DNA from 2 places in the Paraburkholderia sp. GV068 genome. Region 1 is predicted to be linked to the other one. Evidence: predicted binding sites of a transcription regulator. Region 1 holds the regulator's gene; the other holds the start of a gene.
The links. The regulator LexA, encoded in region 1, represses DNA repair genes until DNA is damaged. The targets are predictions, from matches to a motif close to ACTGTATNNNNATACAGT.

Region 1 (4,422 bases):
GCTACGCGCGCGCGGCCTGGAATCGGCTCGCCGCACAGATGGATCGCGCCGGCGTCCGGCGCGGCGATGCCGAGCAGCATGCGCAGCGTGGTCGTCTTGCCCGCGCCGTTTGGTCCGAGCAGGCCAAAACATTCGCCGGTGTCGACGTGAAACGACAGTCCGTCGACTACCTTCTTTTCGCCGTAGCTTTTTTCAACCTGATCGAACTGGATGGCGGTATCGGGCATGAATGAGATCGACGTCATGGAAAAGGCGCGAATGGCCGGGAAGGCTGCTCATTCTAGGCCATCGGCTGCGAACGGGTGGCCGCTGCGGCGCGCGGTCGGAGCCGCTTCTTGCACCGCCGCATGAACGCCGCCGACGCTGTCGCAACGGCGCGAAGCTCGCATGCACAGGGCAGGGGCATGCACGAGTCGCACTTAGCGTTTTCCATCCCTTGCAAGCTGAATTGCGGCGCACCATGATTAACTCAGACCGCGCTTTTGCGGAAAGGGGAAATACCATGGCGAGCTACCAGAAAATCCTGCTGTGCTACGACGGCTCGCGTGAAGGCCGCAAAGCGCTGCGCTGCGGCGCCGATCTTGCGCTGGACCTCAAAGCGGAAACGCATCTGCTCTCGGTCGTGGACATGCGCTCGAGCATCGCGCAAAGCGCGGGCCTGCTGACCGACGTCGCGTGCGGCAGCTTCGAAAAGACCGCGCGGGACATCCTGCAAGAAGGCGTGGACTGGCTGACGGAGCGCGGCGTGCGGGCTCAAGGGCACTTTGCGTTCGGCCATCCGATCGACGAGATCGCCAATCTGGCCAATGAACTGCATGTCGACCTCGTAGTGGTCGGCCACCGCTGCCGCACCGGCTTGTCCCGATGGTGGATGGGCGCGGGCAACACGCCGCTGCTCGATCGCGTGTCGTGCAGTATCCTGGTGGCGTGTTCATCGGCGCAGGAGCAGCAGCAAGAGGCGGCCTGAGCACACGGCTCGCGCTTGCGACCTTCGCGGCGCGAGTGCGGCTGTCGAATTCGCGAACTTCAACGCCCAAGCGCCGCGCTCCCGCTCACTCGTTCAGATTGACCGCGGCCAGCTTCCATGTGAACAGGCCTTCGCGCAGGAAGATCGCGGAGTAACGCGCGTCGCCGGCGCCGTGCTGGTATGTAACGACGAATTCGTTGATGCCGCGATAACCGGCGGTGGTTTCCGGCGGCTGCGGCGGCGTGGCGCCATGCGCCGCGTTGCCTTCTCCACCGGAGTTGGCGCCATTGCCGGCTCTTTGATCCGCGCCGCTTTGATCCGCGCTATTAGCGCTGCCCGGCGCTGCCGGCGCAGGTCCATTTGCCGCAGCCGGATTGCTCGCAGCCGGCGGCGCGGGCGGCCGTTCGCCCGGTACGCCGCGCGGCGGCATGCCGTTGAGCAACGCGGCCACGCCGTCGGGCGTCGCATACGCATCGACTAGCGGGCCGATCAATGCGACGCCGATCATCGCGCCGATCGCGGCCAATGGGTTGCCGTTTCCGCGCGAGTCGAGCCGCCGCGTCAGCAAACCCGTCACCTGCTGCTTGAGGCTTTCGCGCAACGCCGGGAAATCGACGTACTGATTCACCGTCTGCGCGTCGCGCGCGTCGGCGGCGCGTTTGAGGTTGTTGAGCGCGATATACGGCGATGCATAGCCAAAGCCCAAGCCGGCGATTATCGCGATGACGATCAGCGCGACGACAAGCGGACGAGCACCGCGCTTCTTGCGTATTGATACTGCTGCCATGGGCCGGGATTCTCCATCAGGTGAGATCGAACGTGGACCGGCGTTGCGCCGAAACGATCCCCACTCATGATTCCCGTTCGATGCGACGAACGACGTTTCCCGCAACGCGCCCGCACACCTTACCGCACATCAGGACTCGAACACCGCGCCCTGGACGTTGGTTTCGTCGGCGATGCAACGGTCGATCATTCTGCACACCGCGTCCATGGTGCCGACCATGATGAGCCGCGACGGCCCGTGATAAACCCGCACCGGCGCGCGACGCGCCGGCTCCGCGGTGTTGAGCCCGGAATTCAGCGACACCCGCGCGAACGCCGGCAACGACGACGGCAACAAAGACGCCTGTAAGGATGACGAAGCGGCATGCGCACCGGAGCCGTTCACCGGCGAATCGAACAGCGACGCAGTGGCGGCCGTGGATGCTTCAATCAGTGAGCAGGGCACCAGCTTGCGCAGATGGCGCAAACGGCCGAACTGGCGAAACGGCAACAGGCGGGCAAGGCGTTCCATGAGGCTCTCCGGGCGATTCAACGTGTGTGCTGCGGTAGTGAGTGGCAGGCGAGGGTTGATCCGCCTGTGTACGGTGTACTGACAGGCGACCAACCCGGCAGGCGCGATCAGAACTCGCCGGGGCGAATCAGACCGACAGCAATGCCTTCCAGCGCGAAGTCCGCACTGCCTGTCTCAACGAAGATGTTTTCGTAATCGGGGTTCTCGGCGATCAGCTCGATACCGTTCGGCCGGCGCTTCAGGCGCTTGACCGTGACGTCGTCGCCGAGGCGGGCAATGATGATCTGGCCGTCTTTCGCCTCGCTTCTTTTCTGCACCGCGAGCAGATCGCCGTCGAAGATGCCCGCGTCGCGCATGGACAGGCCGCGCACCTTCAGCAGGTAGTCGGGCTTGCTCGAGAACAGCGCCGGGTCGCACGCATAGTGCTGCGCGATATGTTCCTGCGCGAGGATCGGGCTACCGGCCGCGACCCGCCCGATGAGCGGCAGCGACAGTTGCATGATGCTCGGATGCGGCAGCGTGAACTGATGCTGGGTGCCGTCCTGTCCGAAGTCCTGGCTGGGCAGCAGACGGATGCCGCGCGACGCGCCGGCGGCGAGTTCGATCACGCCCTTGCGGGCAAGCGCCCGCAAATGCTCTTCGGCCGAGTTGGCAGAGCTGAAGCCCAGCTCGGCGGCGATCTCCGCGCGGGTGGGCGGAAAGCCGGTGCGTTCGATCGCCCGGCGGATCAGATCGAAAACCTGCTGCTGTCGTGCGGTGAGTTTTGTCATGGCGCCACTGTATGTATGAACAGGTGACTGTATTTTTATACAGTATTCGGCGCAATTCAAGCTTTACTTTAAGTTCGCGCTCAAGCACCGCGCTGCAACGTCGTCAATCGACGTCAAAACATCGGTTTGCATGCCGCAACGCCTTGTCTGGCTGCCATTACCACTTTTGCGTATTAAAAAATGAGGAAACATTATTTTTAATGATGAAAGCCCTTCGATAGACTGGCCTCCAGTCGCGCTCATGTGCACGTGACCCGACGCAAAACAACACCACTCGCAGCTTTAGCGGACCAACACGCGGAGAACAGGACATGAATCATCGGAACACGGGGCGGGCACGGACTACCCATAAGGCGCGGAGCATCATCGCCGCGCTCGCATTCGGCGCGGCGGCCGCGCTCGGCGTAATTGGCACAATCGGCCAGGCGCAAGCCGCCGACAACACGCTGCTGAACGTTTCCTACGACCCGACCCGCGAGCTCTATCAGGACGTGAACCAGGCGTTCGGCAAGGAGTGGAAGGCGAAGACCGGCGAAACCATCACGTTCAAGCAGTCGCATGGCGGCTCGGGCGCGCAGGCTCGCTCGGTGCTCGACGGCCTGCAGGCCGACGTCGTGACGCTTGCGCTCGCCTACGACATCGACGCGCTCGCCAACAAGGGCTTGATCGACAAGAACTGGCAGAAGCGCCTGCCCGACAACGCATCGCCTTATACGTCGACGATCGTGTTCCTGGTGCGCAAGGGCAACCCCAAGCACATTAAGGATTGGGACGATCTGACGAAGCCGGGCGTGTCGATCGTGACGCCGAATCCGAAGACCTCGGGCGGCGCGCGCTGGAACTACCTGGCCGCGTGGGCGTACGCCGCGCATCAGCCGGGCGGCAACGACCAGAAGGCCAAGGAATTCGTCGGCAAGCTCTACAAGAATGCGGGCGTGCTCGATTCGGGCGCGCGCGGCGCGACCACCAGCTTCGTGCAACGCGGGATCGGAGACGTGCTGATCGCGTGGGAAAACGAGGCGTTCCTGTCGATCAAGGAATTCGGCACGGACAAGTTCGAAATCGTCGTGCCGTCGGTGAGTATTCTGGCCGAGCCGCCGGTCGCGGTGGTGGACAAGGTCGTCGACAAGCACGGCACGCGCAAGCTCGCCGAGGCGTATCTAAACTTCCTGTACAGCCAGGAAGGCCAGGAAATCGCCGCGAAGAACTTCTACCGTCCGCGTTCGAACAAGGTGCCGGCCGAGTTGACCGCGAAGTTTCCGAAGCTGAAGCTCTACACGGTCGACGATTCGTTCGGCGGCTGGACCAACGCGCAAAAGACGCACTTTGCCGACGGCGGCGTGTTCGATTCGATCTATCAGCCGCAGTAAGTAGCATCGTCCAGGTCC
Region 2 (4,422 bases), on a different contig from region 1:
CGGATCGCGTTGTCGATCAGGTTCGACAACATCTCGCGCAGCATGACCGGATTGCCGTCGACCTCGACGGGTTCTTCCGGCGCCTCGTAACCCAAATCCATCTGCTTGGCGAGCGCGGCCTGCACCCAGTCGCGCACGGCATTGCGCGCGACTTCCGTCACTTCCACCGGCGTGAAGATCTGTCCGGACATGCGGTTTTCGGCGCGCGCGAGCGCAAGCAGTTGCGTGACGAGCCGCGCCGCGTGCTCCGAACTCGTCGCGATCTGCTCGAGCGAGCGATGCACTTCCGCCGACGCGTCTTGCCGCAGCGCCAGCTCGGCCTGAGTGCGCAGGCCGGCGAGCGGCGTTTTCATCTGATGCGCGGCGTCGGCGATAAAGCGCTTTTGCAGCTCCATGTTCTGCTCAAGACGCGTCAGCAGATCATTGAACGACGTGACGAGCGGCTCGATTTCCGGCGGCGCGCGACGCGCCTCGAGCGGCGACAGATCGTCGGGCCGACGCGCGCGGATGTGCGCCTGCAGCGCGTGCAGCGGCGCGAGGCCGCGCGAAAGGCCGAACCACACGAGCAGGATCGCGAGCGGCAGGATCACGAACTGCGGCAGGATCACGCCTTTGATGATGTCGTTGGCGAGCTGGCTGCGTTTGTCGAGCGTCTCGGCGACCTGCACGAGCACCGGCTCTGCGCCGGGCGTCTGCGGGAATTCGACCGTCGTATAGGCCACGCGGATGTCGTTGCCGCGCAGCATGTCGTCCCGGAAAGCGACAAGGCCCGGTTGCGGCCGGTCGTCTTCGTGCGGCAGCGGCATGTCGCGCTCGCCCGCCACCAGCTCGCCCCGCGTGCCGAGCACCTGATAGAAAACACTGTCGACGTTGTCCGTCCGCAAAAAGTCGCGCGTGGAATCGGGCAGCGTCAGTTCGGCCACGCCGTTGACCGGATGAATCTGCCGAGCGAGCACGTAGGCGTCGGTTTCCAGCGCGCGGTCGAACGGCCCGTTCGCGATCGATTTGGCGACCAGATACGTGACCGCGAGGCTCATTGGCCAGAGCAGCAGCAAAGGCGCGAGCATCCAGTCGAGAATTTCGCCGAATAGCGAGCGGGGGCGCGCCTCGGCGGCGGCTTCGGTTTCGTCGGGCGGGGCGAACGGATTGGCGTAGCGCTCGTCGCGCGCCTCGTCGAGGTCCGCCGCGCGGGCCGTCGCGCGATCTGCGCGTGCGGACATGATGTGCTCTATTTGTAGTGGTGACTCGCCGGCATTCCTCCGGCCGGCGTTGACGGCGATGGTGCCGGTTCGGGCTCGGCGGGTGTGGTTGCCGCGGCATTCGCGCCGGCATTCGCACTCGCATTCGCACTCGCACTCGCATTCGCACTCGCACTCGCATTCGCGGGCGCGACCGCTTTCTCGAGGCAGTAGCCGAGCCCTCGCACGGTGATGATGCGCACGCCGCTCGGCTCGATTTTCTTGCGCAGCCGGTGCACGTAGACCTCGATTGCGTTGTTGCTGACTTCCTCGCCCCATTCGCAAAGATGGTCGACGAGCTGTTCCTTCGAAACCAGCCGGCCGATCCGTTGCAGCAGCACTTCGAGAAGACCCAGTTCGCGCGCGGACAGGTCGATCACCTGATCGTTGATATAGGCGATCCGGCCCACCTGATCGAAGCCCAGCGAACCGTGCCGCACGATCGTCGGACCGCCGCCCGCGCCGCGCCGCGTGAGCGCGCGCACACGCGCTTCGAGTTCGTTAAGGGCAAACGGTTTAGCCATGTAGTCGTCCGCGCCGAGGTCTAGGCCCTTGACGCGTTCGTCGACGCTGTCCGCGGCGGTCAGAATCAGCACCGGCAGGTTCGAATTGCGCGCGCGCAGGCGGCGCAGCACTTCGAGCCCGGACATGCGCGGCAGGCCGAGATCGAGAATCAGCAGATCGAAACTTTGCATCGACAGCGCGGTGTCGGCCTCGACGCCGCTCTTCACGTGATCCACGGCATAGGCCGATTGGCGGAGTGATCGAACGAGACCGTCCGCGAGTATGCTGTCGTCTTCGGCAATCAGAATTCGCATGATGCGCCAGCTCAGGGCCTTGGCCGGCACCTCGGGTGTCCCCGCGGCGCACAGCGGTCTCCGAATCATTGTGGGTGGTTGGGCGGCGCGACAGTAAAAATGCGCGTTCGCATCAGAATCACGCTTGCCAAAACCACTGTTTTTTTATACAGTGTCTGAGTTTCGTGTGCTGTCCTTCAAAACTGGACGACACATCTGCCTCAGACGCCGTTCATCATAGCAAAGGACGATTCATGGAAGAAAGCAAGAAAGGCTCGGCTGGACTGACTGCTGAAAAGAGCAAGGCACTCGCTGCCGCCCTCGCGCAGATCGAAAAGCAGTTCGGCAAAGGGTCGGTCATGCGGCTCGGCGCAGGTGAGGTAGTCGAAGACATCCAGGTCGTTTCCACCGGATCGCTCGGCCTCGACATCGCGTTGGGCGTCGGCGGTTTGCCGCGTGGCCGCGTGGTCGAAATCTATGGTCCGGAGTCGTCGGGTAAGACCACGCTGACGCTGCAAGTCATCGCCGAAATGCAGAAGATCGGCGGCACGGCAGCGTTTATCGACGCGGAACACGCGCTCGACATTCAATACGCAGGCAAGCTCGGCGTGAACGTGAACGACCTGCTGGTGTCGCAGCCGGACACGGGCGAGCAGGCGCTGGAAATTGCCGACGCACTGGTACGCTCGGGCTCGATCGACATGATCGTGATCGACTCGGTCGCGGCGCTCGTGCCGAAGGCTGAAATCGAAGGCGAAATGGGCGACTCGCTGCCGGGTCTGCAAGCGCGTCTTATGTCGCAAGCGCTGCGCAAGCTCACGGGCACGATCAAGCGCACCAACTGCCTCGTGATCTTCATCAACCAGATCCGCATGAAGATCGGCGTGATGTTCGGTAATCCGGAAACCACCACCGGCGGTAATGCGCTGAAGTTCTATGCGTCGGTGCGTCTGGACATTCGCCGCATTGGCTCGATCAAGAAGAACGACGAAGTGATCGGCAACGAAACGCGCGTGAAGGTGGTCAAGAACAAGGTTTCGCCACCGTTCCGCGAGGCGATCTTCGACATTCTGTACGGCGAGGGTATTTCGCGTCAGGGCGAAATTATCGACCTGGGCGTGCAGGCCAAAATCGTCGACAAGGCCGGCGCGTGGTACAGCTATAGCGGTGAGCGGATCGGCCAGGGCAAGGACAATGCGCGTGAATTCCTGCGCGAAAATCCGGACATTGCTCGTGAGATCGAGAACCGCATCCGCGAATCGCTGGGTGTGAATGCAATGGCCGAGGCAGTGACCGGCGCAGGCGCAGAAGTCGCGGACGAAGAGTAACCACTACGTGATACGCAAGGGCCGGCCATTGTCCAATTCTGGACGCAACGTGGGCGGCCCGCGTAATGACGGGAGCGATTCGCCCGAACGTTCGGCGCACGCGGATCTATCCGAAACATCGGATCGCTTTGATCCGTTCGATCGGCCTGAATCGTTCGACGCACACGATCGCGCCGCAGGCCGTGGCCCGCGGCGCGCGCTGTCTTCAAGCCAGCCCGACCAGTCCGCTGAGCCTACCTACACGCGCTCGAGTGAGTCGCGCGGCTCACGCAACTCGCGCGGCTCGCTTCGTTCGCACGGGGCAGGCCGCTTAGGTAACTCCGGCAGCACCTCACGCAGCACATCTGCCTCAGACCAAACACCCGGCGACGCAGATCCCGCCCCAAGCGAAGCAAAAAAATCCCAACGCCCAGCACGTTCGCTCAAAGGACGCGCGCTCGGCTATCTATCGCGCCGCGAGTACAGCCGCAGCGAACTTGCACGCAAGCTGAAGCCCTTCGTCGAAGAAAACGATTCGCTCGAGACGCTGCTCGACACGCTCGAAGCCGAAAACTGGCTATCCGATTCCCGCTTCGCCGAAAGCCTGATTCATCGTCGTTCGTCGCGGCTGGGTGCAAGCCGCATCGTTGGCGAATTGAAGCAACACGCGGTGGATCGCACGCTCGTCGACGAAGCGAGCGCTCAATTACGCGAAACGGAACTGGCGCGCGCCCAGGCCGTATGGCGCAAGAAGTTCGGTCAGCTTCCGGAGACCGCGGCTGAGCGCGCGAAGCAGGCGCGCTTTCTCGCGTCGCGCGGTTTTTCTGGCGCGACGATCGGCAAAATCCTCAAAGGTATCGACGAAGAATGGAGCAGTGAATAACGGTGAAGGGCGCGGAATGACGCGAAACGGCGGAAAGTGCCGCGAAGCGCCAGAACCAGGACAAGCGCCAGAAGCACCACAAGTCCCACCAAACCGCATCACCCGCACTAACGCTTCAACGCAACCTTCCCACCACCAACTCCAGCCATAACCCCACCCATAACCGGCCAGCAGGCCGTCCCCGCCGCATTCCGGGC

Region 2: the regulator LexA is predicted to act here: its motif matches at 2,192-2,209, upstream of recA (recombinase RecA).

Annotation. Positions count from the first base shown of each region.
Region 1 covers NZ_QBUB01000005.1:106,974-111,395, forward strand. The annotation lists gene nodI (nodulation factor ABC transporter ATP-binding protein NodI) at 1-227, opposite strand, end outside; gene C8K18_RS12625 (universal stress protein) at 503-967, shown strand; gene C8K18_RS12630 (DUF2939 domain-containing protein) at 1,053-1,754, opposite strand; gene C8K18_RS12635 (hypothetical protein) at 1,884-2,264, opposite strand; gene lexA (transcriptional repressor LexA) at 2,372-3,034, opposite strand; gene C8K18_RS12645 (sulfate ABC transporter substrate-binding protein) at 3,346-4,404, shown strand.
Region 2 covers NZ_QBUB01000008.1:120,490-124,911, forward strand. The annotation lists gene C8K18_RS17835 (sensor histidine kinase) at 1-1,220, opposite strand, end outside; gene C8K18_RS17840 (response regulator transcription factor) at 1,229-2,056, opposite strand; gene recA (recombinase RecA) at 2,290-3,363, shown strand; gene recX (recombination regulator RecX) at 3,371-4,225, shown strand.